Regions from separate parts of the Micromonospora sp. LOL_025 genome, predicted to be linked through region 1. Evidence: riboswitches for the same ligand, from Rfam matches in the RefSeq annotation. Region 1 holds a riboswitch; the other holds the start of a gene.
The links. A riboswitch is a leader RNA that binds a small molecule or an ion and turns the genes downstream of it on or off. The one in region 1 is predicted to bind cobalamin.

Region 1 (5,903 bases):
GCATCGGCGGTTACCTGGCCGGGGTGTGGCGGCTGCACCGGGCCGGGCACCGCTGGTCGCTGGCCCGGACCGCGAGCTGGTCGGCCGGTCTGCTGCTGCTGGCCGCCGTCACCAACCTGGGCGTGGCCCGCTACGCGTACGTGCTGTTCAGCGCCCACATGGTGCAGCACATGGTGCTGTCGATGCTGGTGCCGATCCTGCTCGTCGGCGGCGCCCCGGTCACCCTCGCGCTGCGCGCCCTGCGTCGCCCCACCGACCCGCAGGTCCGTGGGGCCCGGGAGTGGCTGCTGCTGGCGCTGCACAGCCGGCCCGCGAGGCTGCTCACCCACCCCCTGGTCGCCCTGGGTATCTACGTCGGCAGCCTCTTCGGTCTCTACCTCAGCGACCTGCTCGGCACGCTGATGCGCTCCCACCTCGGGCACCTGGCCATGCTCACCCACTTCGTGGTCGCCGGGTACCTGCTGTTCTGGGTGCTCATCGGGGTCGACCCGGGCCGGCCGAGGCTCGCCCACCCCCTCCTGGTGATCATCCACCTCGCGTCGATGATGGCGCACGGTTTCTTCGGCCTCGTGCTGATGCAGACCACCAGCCTCATCGCCCCGGACTGGTACGTCGCCGTCCATCCGGAGTGGGCGTCGTCGCTGATGGAGGACCAGCGGCTGGGCGCGGGCATCGCCTGGGCGTTCGGGGAGATCCCCGCCGCGGTCGTCCTGGTCGTGCTGGTCCGCCAGTGGATTCGCGCCGACCGGCGCGAACAGGCCCGCCTCGACCGCGCCGCCGCCCGCGCCGAGGCCACCGGCGAGCCGGACGACCTGGCCCGCTACAACTCCTTCCTGGCCGCCGCCGGCCGCACCGATCCCGGCGGCCCCGGCGACGACCGCCCGCGCTGAGGCCGCCGCCGCTGCGCGTCGTGGTCGACGGACGGGTGCTTGCGGGTGCTGCCACAGCAGCAGTCGCGGCACACGGTGACGAGGCAGCCCATTGCGACGGTCATGGCGCGGGCGGGTGGTAGGTGATGGCGGGCCGTCCGGTGCCCGGGTGCGTCACCACGTCGGCCCGCACCCCGTAGACGTCGGCGAGCAGCCCGGGGGTGAGGACCTCGGCGGGCGTACCGGCGGCGACGACCCGCCCGGCGGCCAGGACGACCACCGCGTCGCAGAACATGGCGGCCAGGTTGAGGTCGTGCAGCGCGGCCAGGGTGGTGATCCCCGAGCGGCGGACCAGGTGCAGCAGGTGCAGCTGGTGGCCGATGTCGAGGTGGTTGGTGGGCTCGTCGAGCAACAGCAGCAGCGGTTGCTGGGCCAGCGCCCGGGCCAGCTGCACCCGCTGCCGCTCGCCGCCGGAGAGGGTGTGCCAGCGGCGCCCGGCGTACCCGTCCAGGTCCACCCGGGCCAGCGCGTCGGCCGCCGCGGCGCGGTCGGCGCCGCTGTCGGACCAGCGGGAGCCGCGGTGGGGCGTACGGCCGAGCAGCACCACCTCGCCGACGGTGAGGTCCAGGTCCGTGTCGGCGTGCTGGGCGAGCAGCGCCGTCCGGCGGGCCAGGGTGACCCGGGGCAGGGCGGCGACGTCGTCGCCGCCGACCGTGACCAGCCCGGCGTCCGGCGCGGCGAGCCGGGCGACGATCCGCAGCAGGGTGGTCTTGCCGCAGCCGTTGGGGCCGAGCAGCCCGACGAGGCTGCCCGCCGGCACCGCGCAGGTGACGTCGTCGAGGATCCGCCGGGCCGCGACGGACCAGGACACGCCGGTGACGGTGAGCATCAGCCACGCACCTTCCGGCGGTGCAGCAGCACCACGAAGGCGGGCACCCCGAGCAGGGCCGTCAGCACGCCGACCGGCAGCTCCCGGGGCGCGAAGAGGGTCCGCGCGGCGGTGTCCACCCAGACCAGGAAGATCGCCCCGGCGAGCACGACGACGGGCAGCAGACGCCGGTGGTCCGCCCCGGTGAGGAACCGGGCGGCGTGCGGCAGGATCAGCCCGACGAAGCCCACCGCGCCGCTGACGGCGACCAGCGCCGCGGTGAGCAGCGCGGTGGCGACCAGCAGCAGCCACCGGACCCGGGTGACGGGGATGCCGAGGGTCGCCGCGGCGTCCTCGCCGAAGGCGAACGCGTTGAGCGTGCGGGCGTACGCCGCCACCAGGGCGAGCACGACCGCCAGGACCGGCGCGGCCCAGGCCAGGGCGGCCCAGTCGACGCGGGCCAGCGAGCCCGAGAGCCAGAACGTGATGCTCTGGGTGGCGTGCGGGTCGGCGACCCAGATGATGACGAACGAGGTCGCCGCCCCGCAGAGCTGCGCGACGGCCACCCCGGCCAGCACCACCCTGGTGGGGGCCAGCGCGGCCCGCCGGCCGGCCACCGCGGCCACGACCGCGAACGCGGCCAGCGCCCCGGCGAAGGCACCCCCGGTGAGCGCGGCGACCCCGCCACCGAAGCCCAGGACGAGGACCGCGACCGCGCCGAGCGACGCCCCCGAGGAGACCCCGAGCAGGTACGGGTCGGCCAGCGGGTTGCGCGTGACGGTCTGCATCACCGCGCCGACGGCCGCCAGCCCGCCTCCCACGGCGGCGGCCCCGAGCACCCGGGGCAGGCGCAGCCGCCAGACGATGTGCTCGCGCAGCAGCGGCACCTCGGCGTGCGGGAGTCCCAGCCGGTCGGCCACGACCGACCAGACCGTCGACACGGGAATGTCGGCCGGCCCGACGGTGACGGCCACCCCGATCGACACGACCAGCCCGGCCAGCAGGGCGACCAGCAGCACCACCAGGCCGACCGGGCTGGGCGCACGGACTCCGGCGGGGGCGGCGCGGTCGGCGGACCCGGGGCCGGTGCGGCGGGTCCGGTCGGGGGCGGTGCGGCGAGCTGGTCCGGGGCCGGCGCGGCGGGCCACGGCGGTCAGCGGTCCGCCCCGGCGGGGAGCTGCGCCACACCCGCGGCGAGCGCCTCGACGCCGAGCACGACGCGCACCCCGGCGGAGGTCGAGGAGAACGGGATGACGACGAACCGTTGCCGGGCCACCGCCGGCAGCTCCTTCAGGCCGGGGTGGCGGGTCAGGAAGGCCCGCTTCGCGGCGGCCGCGTCCCAGCCCGCGTCGATCAGCACGATCACGTCGGGGTCGCGGTCCACGACCGCCTCCCAGCTGGTGTCGGCCCAGCCGCCGGTGAGGTCGCCGAACACGTTGCCCACCCCGACCGCCGACATGATCGTGTTGGGGCTGCCGCAGCAGGCGCCCACGCTCGGGGCGTCGGTGCCGGCGTCCCACCAGAGCACGGACACGTCCCGCGCGCCGCCGATCCGGGCGGCGGCCGTAGCGATCCGTGCCCGCTGGTCGGCGATGAGCTTCTCGGCCCGGTCCGGCACGCCGAAGACGGCCGCCACGTCCCGGATCTCGGCGAACACGTCCTCGACGGTCAGCTTCGCCGGCCGGTGCTGCTTCGGGCACCCGGCCGGCGAGAGGTACGTGCCGATGCCGAGCCCCGCGAGCGCGGCGCGGTCGCCGACGCCCTCGTCGCCGAAGGCGCTGTGGAACGAGGCGTAGACGAAGTCCGGCGCGGCCTCCAGCAGCTTCTCCTTCGCCGGATACTTGTCCGACAGCACCGGCACGGCGGCGTACGCGGCGGCGTGCTCCGGCAGGATCGCGTCGTCCAGGTACGCCGTGCCGGCCATGCGGTCGGCGAGGCCGAGCGCCAGCATGATCTCCGTGGCGGGCTGGTTCAGGGTCACCGCGCGCTCGGGCGGGGCGGCGACGGTGACCGGCGTACCGCAGTTGGTCAGCGCGACCGGGGCGGCGGCCGGCGGGGGCGTCGTGGCCGGGTCGTCCGTGGCACAGCCGGCCAACAGGACGATGAGGACGGACAGGGGCGCGGCAACGCGCCGGGACAGGGTGGACCGCACTGCGCGCACGCGCATCGGGACCGCCTTCCAACACCTCGTGGACGGGTCATCGCAGTGCCGTGGCCGGTCTCCTGGCTGACGGGAGGTGCGTCCGTGGCCGGCCTTCCCAGGCGGGTTACGCCCAGTGACCTCGTACGACGAGGGCCGCGAACTTCCCGATCACAGTGGCGAGGGCCGCACCGGTCTTGCACCGGCTTCCCGAGCACCACGGCAGCGTCACCCTAGCCGCCGGCCGGCCCGGAAGTCACGGTGACGAACACCATCAGGGACGGTCCGCCGGGGGCAGGCGGGAGGGCCGGCCGGTCAGGGCTGCGCGGCGGTCGGCAGGTCGACCACCCGGGTGGCCCAGCGGGCCATCAGCGCCGGGTCGTGGGTGATGAGCAGGACCCCGGCGGCGTGCTGCCGCTGGTAGTCGGTGATGACGGCCGCGAGGTGCGCCTGGGTGGAGGCGTCGAGCATGGCGGTGGCCTCGTCGCAGAGCAGGTAGTCCGGCCGGTGCACGAGCGCGCGGGCGAGGCAGGCGCGTTGCAACTGCCCGTCGCTGACCGCGTGCGGGCGGCGGGCGAGCAGGTCGGGCGTGAGGCCGACGAGGTCGGCCAGCTCCGCCGCCCGGGCCCGCGCCTGCTCCTCGGGCGTGCCGGTGGCGCGCAGCGGTTCGGCGATGATGTCGGCGAGGCCCAGCCGGGGGTCGGTGGCGGCGCGGGGGCTCTGGAACAGGATCGCGACGCGGGTACGGACGGCGGCGGGCACCCGGTGCCGGGCGCCCGCCACCCGGTGGCCGTCGAGGGTGACGTGGCCGGCCTCGGGGGCGTGCAGCAGGGCCAGCACCCGGGCGAGGGTGGACTTGCCGCTGCCCGAGGGCCCGCGCAGGCCGACCGTCTCGCCGGGCGCGACGCGCAGGTCGACGCCGTCGAGGACGCGCCGGCCGCCGTAGGAGACCGCGACCTCGTGGGCCGCGAGGGCGGTGCTGGTCATGCCGGCGCTCCCGGCGGTGCTGGTCATGCCGGCGGTGCTGGTCATGCCGGCGGTGCTGGTCATGCCGGCGCTCCGAGGGTCAGCGGGTGGTGACAGGCGACCCGGCCCGGCGCGCCCGCGCAGGGCGCGGGCGGGGTGCGGCAGACGTCGGTGGCGCGGTCGCAGCGCGGGGCGAAGGCGCAGCCGGGAGGCAGGTCGGTGAGCATCGGCGGATGGCCGGGGACCGGCCGGAAGGCCCGCTCGGGCAGGGCGTCGAGCAGACCCGCGGTGTACGGGTGGGCGGGCGCCGCGAACAACTCGGCCGTCGGCCGCCGTTCCACGATGCGGCTGGCGTACATGACGGCGACCGTGTCCGCGACCCGGCGGGCGGCGGCCAGGTCGTGGGTGATGAGCAGGACGGCGCCGCCGGCGTCGCAGCGGCGGCGCAGCAGGTCGAGGGTGTGGTCGACCAGGGGCCGGTCGAGGCCCGTGGTGGGCTCGTCGGCGAGCAGCAGCGGCGGGTCGGGAGCGAGGGCGAGGGCGGTGGCCAGGCGCTGGGCCATGCCGCCGGAGAGCTCGTGCGGGTAGCGGTCGAGGTCGGCCGGGTCGAGACCGACGTCCGCGGCGACCCGCTCGGCCGCCGCGGGCGCCTCGCGCCGGGTGTGCCCGTGGGCGCGCAGGGTCTCCTCCAGCAGCCGCCGGCCCGTCCGTACGGGGGTCAGGGCGGTGGCGGGGCTCTGCGGCACCAGCCCGACCGCGCGACCGCGTACGGCGCGGGCGAGGTGGCGCTCGGAGCAGCCGACCAGGTCGACCTGCGCCCCGGTGGGCGGGCGCAGGCGGGCGTGCCCCGTGACGGTGGCGTTGCCGGGGAGCAGGCCGAGCAGGGCGTGCGCGAGCACCGACTTGCCGCAGCCGGACTCCCCGACCACCGCCAGGAGCTCGCCCGGGTGGACGGTCAGGTGCAGGTCGGTGACGGCCTGCACGACGGCGTCGCGGAGCTGGAAGCGGACGGTCAGCCCGTCGACCTCCAGCAGGCCGGGCCGACCGTCGGCGGCGGCGC
Region 2 (5,903 bases), on a different contig from region 1:
GCATCCGCTCGGCGTGCAGGTCGTGGTGCAGCTCGGCGGCGCGTACCAGCTCCCAGATCTGGGCCCGCAGGGTCGGCACCTTGGCCGGATCGAGGGCCTGCACGGTGGCGTACTCGTCGAGCAGCTGCTCCAGCTTCGCCAGGTCCCCGTACGTCTCGGCGCGGGCCATGGGCGGCACGAGGTGGTCCACGACGACGGCGTGCGCGCGCCGCTTGGCCTGCGTGCCCTCGCCGGGGTCGTTGACGATGAACGGGTAGACCAGCGGCAGGTCGCCGAGGACGGCGTCCGGGGCACAGTCGGCGGCCAGCCCGAGGCCCTTGCCGGGCAGCCACTCCAGGGTGCCGTGCTTGCCCAGGTGCACCACGGCGTCGGCGCCGAACCCGCCGTCGGCGACGGGCGCGGCCAGCCAGCGGTACGCGGCCAGGTAGTGGTGGCTGGGCGGCAGGTCCGGGTCGTGGTAGATGGCGATCGGGTTCTCCCCGAAGCCGCGCGGCGGCTGGATCAGCAGCACCACGTTGCCGAAGCGCAGCCCGGCGAGCACGATGTCGCCGCCGTCGGTGTAGAGCCCGCCGGGCGGCTCGCCCCAGTGGGCGAGCATCCGTTCCCGCAGCTCCGCCGGCACCTGCGCGAACCACCGCCGGTACGTCTCCCCCGGCACCCGCGCCTCGGCGGCGCCGAGCTGTTCCGGGGTGAGCCACTCGACGTCGTGACCGCCGGCGGCGATGAGGGCGTGGATGAGCGCGTCGCCGTCGTCGGGCACCGGGGCGTCGCCGAGGTGGTAGCCGGCGTCGGCCAGGGCGGCGAGCAGCCGCACCGCCGAGGCGGGGGTGTCCAGGCCGACGGCGTTGCCGACCCGGGAGTGCTTCGTCGGGTACGAGCTGAGCACGACCGCGAGCCGCTTGTCGGCCTGGAGTACGTGCCGCAGGCGGGCGTGCCGCACGGCGATGCCGGCCACCCGGGCGGCCCGCTCCGGGTCGGCGGCGTAGGTGGAGAGCCCGTCGGCGTCGATCTTCTTGAACGAGAACGGCACGGTGACGATCCGGCCGTCGAACTCGGGGATCGCCACCTGCATCGCGGCGTCCAGCGGGGACAGCCCGGCGTCGCTGGCGGCCCACTGCTCGCGCGTGCTGGTCAGGCAGAGCGCCTGGATCACCGGCACGTCCAGGGCGGCGAGCGCGCCCACGTCCCAGGCGTCCTCGTTGCCTCCGCCGGAGGCGTCGGCGGCGACCGTGCCGCCGGCGGCGAGCACGGTGACCAGCAGGGCGTCGCAGCGGGCGAAGAGCCCGAGCGGCCCCGCGCCGGCGGTGAGTCCGCGCAGCGAGCCGCAGTAGATGGGCAGCGGGTCGCCGCCGGCCGCGTCGACCGCGTCGGCGAGGACGTCGACGAACCCGGTGTTCCCGGCGAGGGCGTGCGCCCGGTAGAAGACGATCCCGACCGTCGGCCGGTCCGGCCGCGCGGGCCGCTCGCCGTGGATGCCGTACGTCGGGGTGGGCGCGGGCGGGGCGAAGCCCTCGCCGGTGAGCAGCACCGTGTCGGAGAGGAACCGGGCGAGCTGGGCGAGGTTCTCCGGCCCGCCCTCGACCAGGTAGGCCAGCGCCTGGGTGGCCACCCCGGAGGCCACGGTGGAGGCCGCCATCAGCTCCGCGTCCGGCACGTTCTCGCCGCCGAGCACGACCGTCGGCACGCCGGAGGCCAGCACCGCGGCCAGCCCGTCCGGCCACGCCTGCCGGCCGCCGAGCAGGCGTACGACGGCGAGGTCGACGCCGTCGAGCAGCGCGGGCACGGCGTCGGCGGCGACCCGGGCGGGGTTGGCGAGCCGGTAGTCGGCGTCGCTGGCGCGGGCGGCGAGCAGGTCGGTGTCGGCGGTGGAGAGCAGCAGGATGCGCACGGACAGCTCCGGAGAGTGACACCCGGGTCGACGCGGGACGACCGGGCGATGCGGGGATGGGCGCGGTTCAGCGGGTACGACGAGCCGGCGGCCGGCTCACCGGCGGGCCGGCGGGGTCGGGCGGCGCGGTGCGGACGTCAGCGGTACGCGGCGAGGGCACGCCCGGGCGCGGCGACCCGGCCGGTCACGGCGCGGGCGCCACCGGGCGCCGGGCGACCGGTGGCGGGCGCGGTGCGGGCCGGCGGGTGCGCGGCGGCCCGGCGGCTGGGCAGCGGCACGGAAGCGCAGTCGCCCGCGGGAGAACTGCCGCCGGCACGGCCGGGCACGATGCGACGATGATCGTCGATGGGGGAGACGCGGTGCGTCATCGGGTCCTCCTCGGGTGTCCACGCCCTGGGGTCACTCCGACGGCCGAAGTATCCTGGCTCCCGGATCGACGCTCTCCCCCGGCCTTCCAACCGCGCACGCACGGCCGTGACTCACGAGGGGGGATCACTCCCCGGTGACAGTGGCGGGACCGCGCCGGAATCGCACCGGCTTCCTTCACTGCCGTCAGGCCGCGAATGCTGCCACACCCCGGGGCCGCCGGTCAACGCCACCCCATCCCGGCCCACGGCACCTCGAATTGATCGACAATCAGCGATCGGTCTGCTCATTCGGGAGCGCCTTTCGCATTGTCGTCTGCCGATGTGACGTCCGGGCCGACGGATGCGGGAACGATGGCCCCGGAACGCGTTCGGGCCGAACGTCCCGGGACCCGCGCGCATCCCGGCGCCCGGGTGCGGTTCCGCTTGCCCAGCAGGCAGGCTGCGGCGGGCGGGAGCCGTCCTCGCCCGCCCGGCGTGGTGACGGGGACCTCGACCACGGTCGACGTCGGCTCACCGGTCGGCGAGCCCCGATTCGTAGCCCGCGATCACCAGTTGCGCCCGGTCGCGGGCGGCCAGCTTCGTCAGCAACCGGCCGATGTGCGTCTTCACGGTGCCCCGGCTGAGGTGCAGGTGCCGCTCGATCTCGGCGTTGGACATCCCACGGGTGATCAACGTCAACACCTCCCGTTCCCGCCGGGTCACCCCGTCGAGCCGTCCGGACACCCGCCGGGCGGCCGGCAGGCGGGTGAACTCGGCGATGAGCCGCCGGGTGACGCTCGGGGCCAACAGCGCCTCGCCGGCGGCGACCACCCGGATCGCGTCGAGCAGCCGTACGGGTGGCGTGTCCTTGAGCAGGAAGCCGCTCGCCCCGGCGCGCAACGCCCGGTACACGTACTCGTCGAGGTCGAACGTGGTGAGGATGAGCACCCGCGGCGCGTCCCGGAGCGCGGTGACCTGCCCGGTGGCGGCGATGCCGTCCAGTTCGGGCATCCGGATGTCCATCAGGACCACGTCGGGCGCGTGCGCCCGGGCGAGTTCCACGGCGGCGCGCCCGGTGCCGGCCTCCGCCACCACGGTCATCCCGGGGGTGGCGTCGAGCAGCAGGCGGAGGGCCCCGCGCAGCAGCGCCTCGTCGTCGGCCAGGAGCACGCGTACCGGCTCACCCATCGTCGGACACCTCCACGGTGAACGGCAGCCGGGCACGGACGGCGAACCCGCCGCCGGGCGCGGGGCCGGCCTCCAGGCTGCCGCCGTGCATCGCCGCCCGTTCGCGCATCCCCCGCAGTCCGTGGCCGGGCGGCCCCACGGCACGCCCCGCCGTCCGGTCGTCGACGACGGCGACGGTCAGCGCCCCGGGCCCGATCGCGACGGTGATCCGGCAGCGGGTCGGGCGGGCGTGGCGCAGCACGTTGGTGAGCGCCTCCTGCACGATCCGGTACGCCGAGGCCTGCACGGCCGCCGGCACCCGTGGCAGGTCGGGCGCCACCTCCAGGTCGACGGCGACGCCGGCGACGCGGACGTCCGCCACCAGCCGGTCGAGTTCGGCGAAGCTCGGCGCGGTGTCGACCGGATCGCGCAGCGCGCCGAGCACGCCCCGGACGTCGTCGAGGGCCGCCCGGCTGACCCGCTCGATCGCGGCCAGGGCGGCCCGGCCCTGGCCGGGATGGCTGTCGGCGAGGTGGTTGGCGACCGCCGCCCGCATCGCGATCACACTCAGGTTGTGCCCGACCACGTCGTGGATGTCCCGGGCGATGCGCAGCCGTTCCTCGGCCACCGCCCGGTCGGCACGCAGCTCGGCGAGCTGGGCGGCGTGCTGCCGGCGGGCGCGTACCGCCCGGCCGAGCGCCCACGCGCCGGCGAGCACGGTCGCGGCGTAGAGCAGGACCGGCACCGGCGTGGCCGCGAACGACTCCTCCCCCGGCCGGATCGGGACCACCGGCAGCCCGGGGACCGCCGTGGCCGCCACGCCCCCTGCCGTGACGCCCGCGAGCGCCCCGACGAGCGCCGCGCCGGCCCGCCGGGTGGGAGCGCACAGGGCGGGCGGGTAGAGCGCGAGCGCCACCGCGAACACCACGGCGTCGCCGGCGACCCCGACCGCGACCGCCACGGCCCCGGCCAGCACCACGACGGCGAGCACCGGCAGCGGCCAGCGCCGGCGGAGGGCGAGGGGAAGCCCGAACAGCACGGCCAGCCCTCCGGCGAGCACCGGGGCGGCGGGCGTCCGGAACACCGCGAGGGCTACGAGGGCCACCGCCACCAGCGCGTCGGACGCCATCAGCCGCCGCGGCCCGAGCCGCCCCGTGGTGACCACCGGGCCACCGTATCCGCCGGACGAGCGCCGGGCGTCGGACCAGGGTCCGATCCCGGTCCGGACCGCGCTCCGACGTGCGCGGCCGGTCGGCCGGCCCAGACTGCCCGCATGACCGTCCGACTCCTCGCCGCGGTCGCCGCCGTGGCGCTCGCCGCGTCGCCGGCTGCGGCGTCCACCGCCGGATCTCCGGCCCCTGTCGACGCCCCTGCCGTCGACGCCCTCGTCCGGGAGTACCGCGACGCCACCGGGCTGCCCGGCGTCGCGGTGGCCGTGACCCGGGGAACCGACGTGCTGCACGCCGCCGGCTACGGCCACACCCCGGCCGGCGCCCCGGTCACCGCGTACAGCCCCATGGCCGTGGCGTCGGTGAGCAAGTCGTTCACCGCCCTGGCGGTGATGCAGCTGGTGGAGGCCGGCCGGGTGGAACTCGACGGCCCGGTCCGGCGGCACCTGCCCGAGTTCACGATGGCCGATCACCGCGCGGCCACGATCACCGTACGGCAGCTGCTGGACCAGACCTCCGGCATGTCGGACAGGACGTTTCCCGCGTTCAGCCGGCGGCAGCCGGACTCGTTGCGGGAGGCCGTGGCGGGGATGCGCACCGCCCGGCTGGCCGCCGCCCCCGGCACGCGGTGGGAGTACCACAACCCTAACTTCCAGGTGGCCGCGCGCCTGGTGGAGGTCGTCAGCGGCCGCACGTTCGACGACTACCTGCGCACGTACGTCTTCGGTCCGCTCGGCATGGCCGACAGCCGCACCATCGACGTAGCCGCCGAGCTGCCGGCGAGCGCGCGCGGGCACCTGATGATCCTCGGCGCGGCCGTCGCCCTGCCGGAGCCGCCGGCCTTCGGCAACGGTTCCGGCGGGGTGCTCAGCTCCGCACGCGACATGGCGGCGTGGCTGGTCGCGCAGGGCAACCGGGGCCGTGGCCCGGACGGCACGTCGGTCGTCTCCCCCTCGGGCCTCGCCACGCTGCACCGCCCGTCGGCCGTCTCGGGCTCCTACGCCCTCGGCTGGTCCGTCGAAGGACCGCCTCGGGGGCGCCGACGATCGGACACGGCGGCGACCTGTTCACCTCGACGGCGTACCAGGCGCTGCTGCCCGCGTCCGGCCACGGTGTGGCGGTCATGGCGAACACCGGCCTGTCCCACGGCCACGCCTCGGCCCTCGCCGAGCGGCTCATCGCGCTGATCGAGGGAACGCCGCCGCCCCCGGCGGGTACGCCGCTCGTGGTCGTCGACGCGGTGCTGCTGCTGCTCGCCGTCGCCACGGCGGCGCTCGCGGGCCGGGCCGTGCTCCACTCGCGCCGCTGGGCGGCCGGCCGGGTGGTACGCCC

Region 2: another riboswitch for cobalamin. It lies ahead of ACFHW0_RS09115 (hypothetical protein); the one in region 1 lies ahead of ACFHW0_RS26765 (ABC transporter substrate-binding protein).

What each region holds. Positions count from the first base shown of each region.
Region 1 covers NZ_JBHMIR010000031.1:26,354-32,256, reverse strand. The annotation lists gene ACFHW0_RS26780 (cytochrome c oxidase assembly protein) at 1-890, shown strand, start outside; gene ACFHW0_RS26775 (ABC transporter ATP-binding protein) at 991-1,758, opposite strand; gene ACFHW0_RS26770 (FecCD family ABC transporter permease) at 1,758-2,759, opposite strand; gene ACFHW0_RS26765 (ABC transporter substrate-binding protein) at 2,891-3,904, opposite strand; cobalamin riboswitch at 3,933-4,114, opposite strand; gene ACFHW0_RS26760 (ABC transporter ATP-binding protein) at 4,193-4,927, opposite strand; gene ACFHW0_RS26755 (ABC transporter ATP-binding protein) at 4,924-5,903, opposite strand, start outside.
Region 2 covers NZ_JBHMIR010000005.1:89,901-95,803, reverse strand. The annotation lists gene cobN (cobaltochelatase subunit CobN) at 1-1,888, opposite strand, end outside; gene ACFHW0_RS09115 (hypothetical protein) at 2,026-2,256, opposite strand; cobalamin riboswitch at 2,303-2,432, opposite strand; gene ACFHW0_RS09110 (response regulator) at 2,767-3,423, opposite strand; gene ACFHW0_RS09105 (sensor histidine kinase) at 3,416-4,567, opposite strand; gene ACFHW0_RS09100 (serine hydrolase domain-containing protein) at 4,676-5,758, shown strand; gene ACFHW0_RS09095 (hypothetical protein) at 5,695-5,903, shown strand, end outside.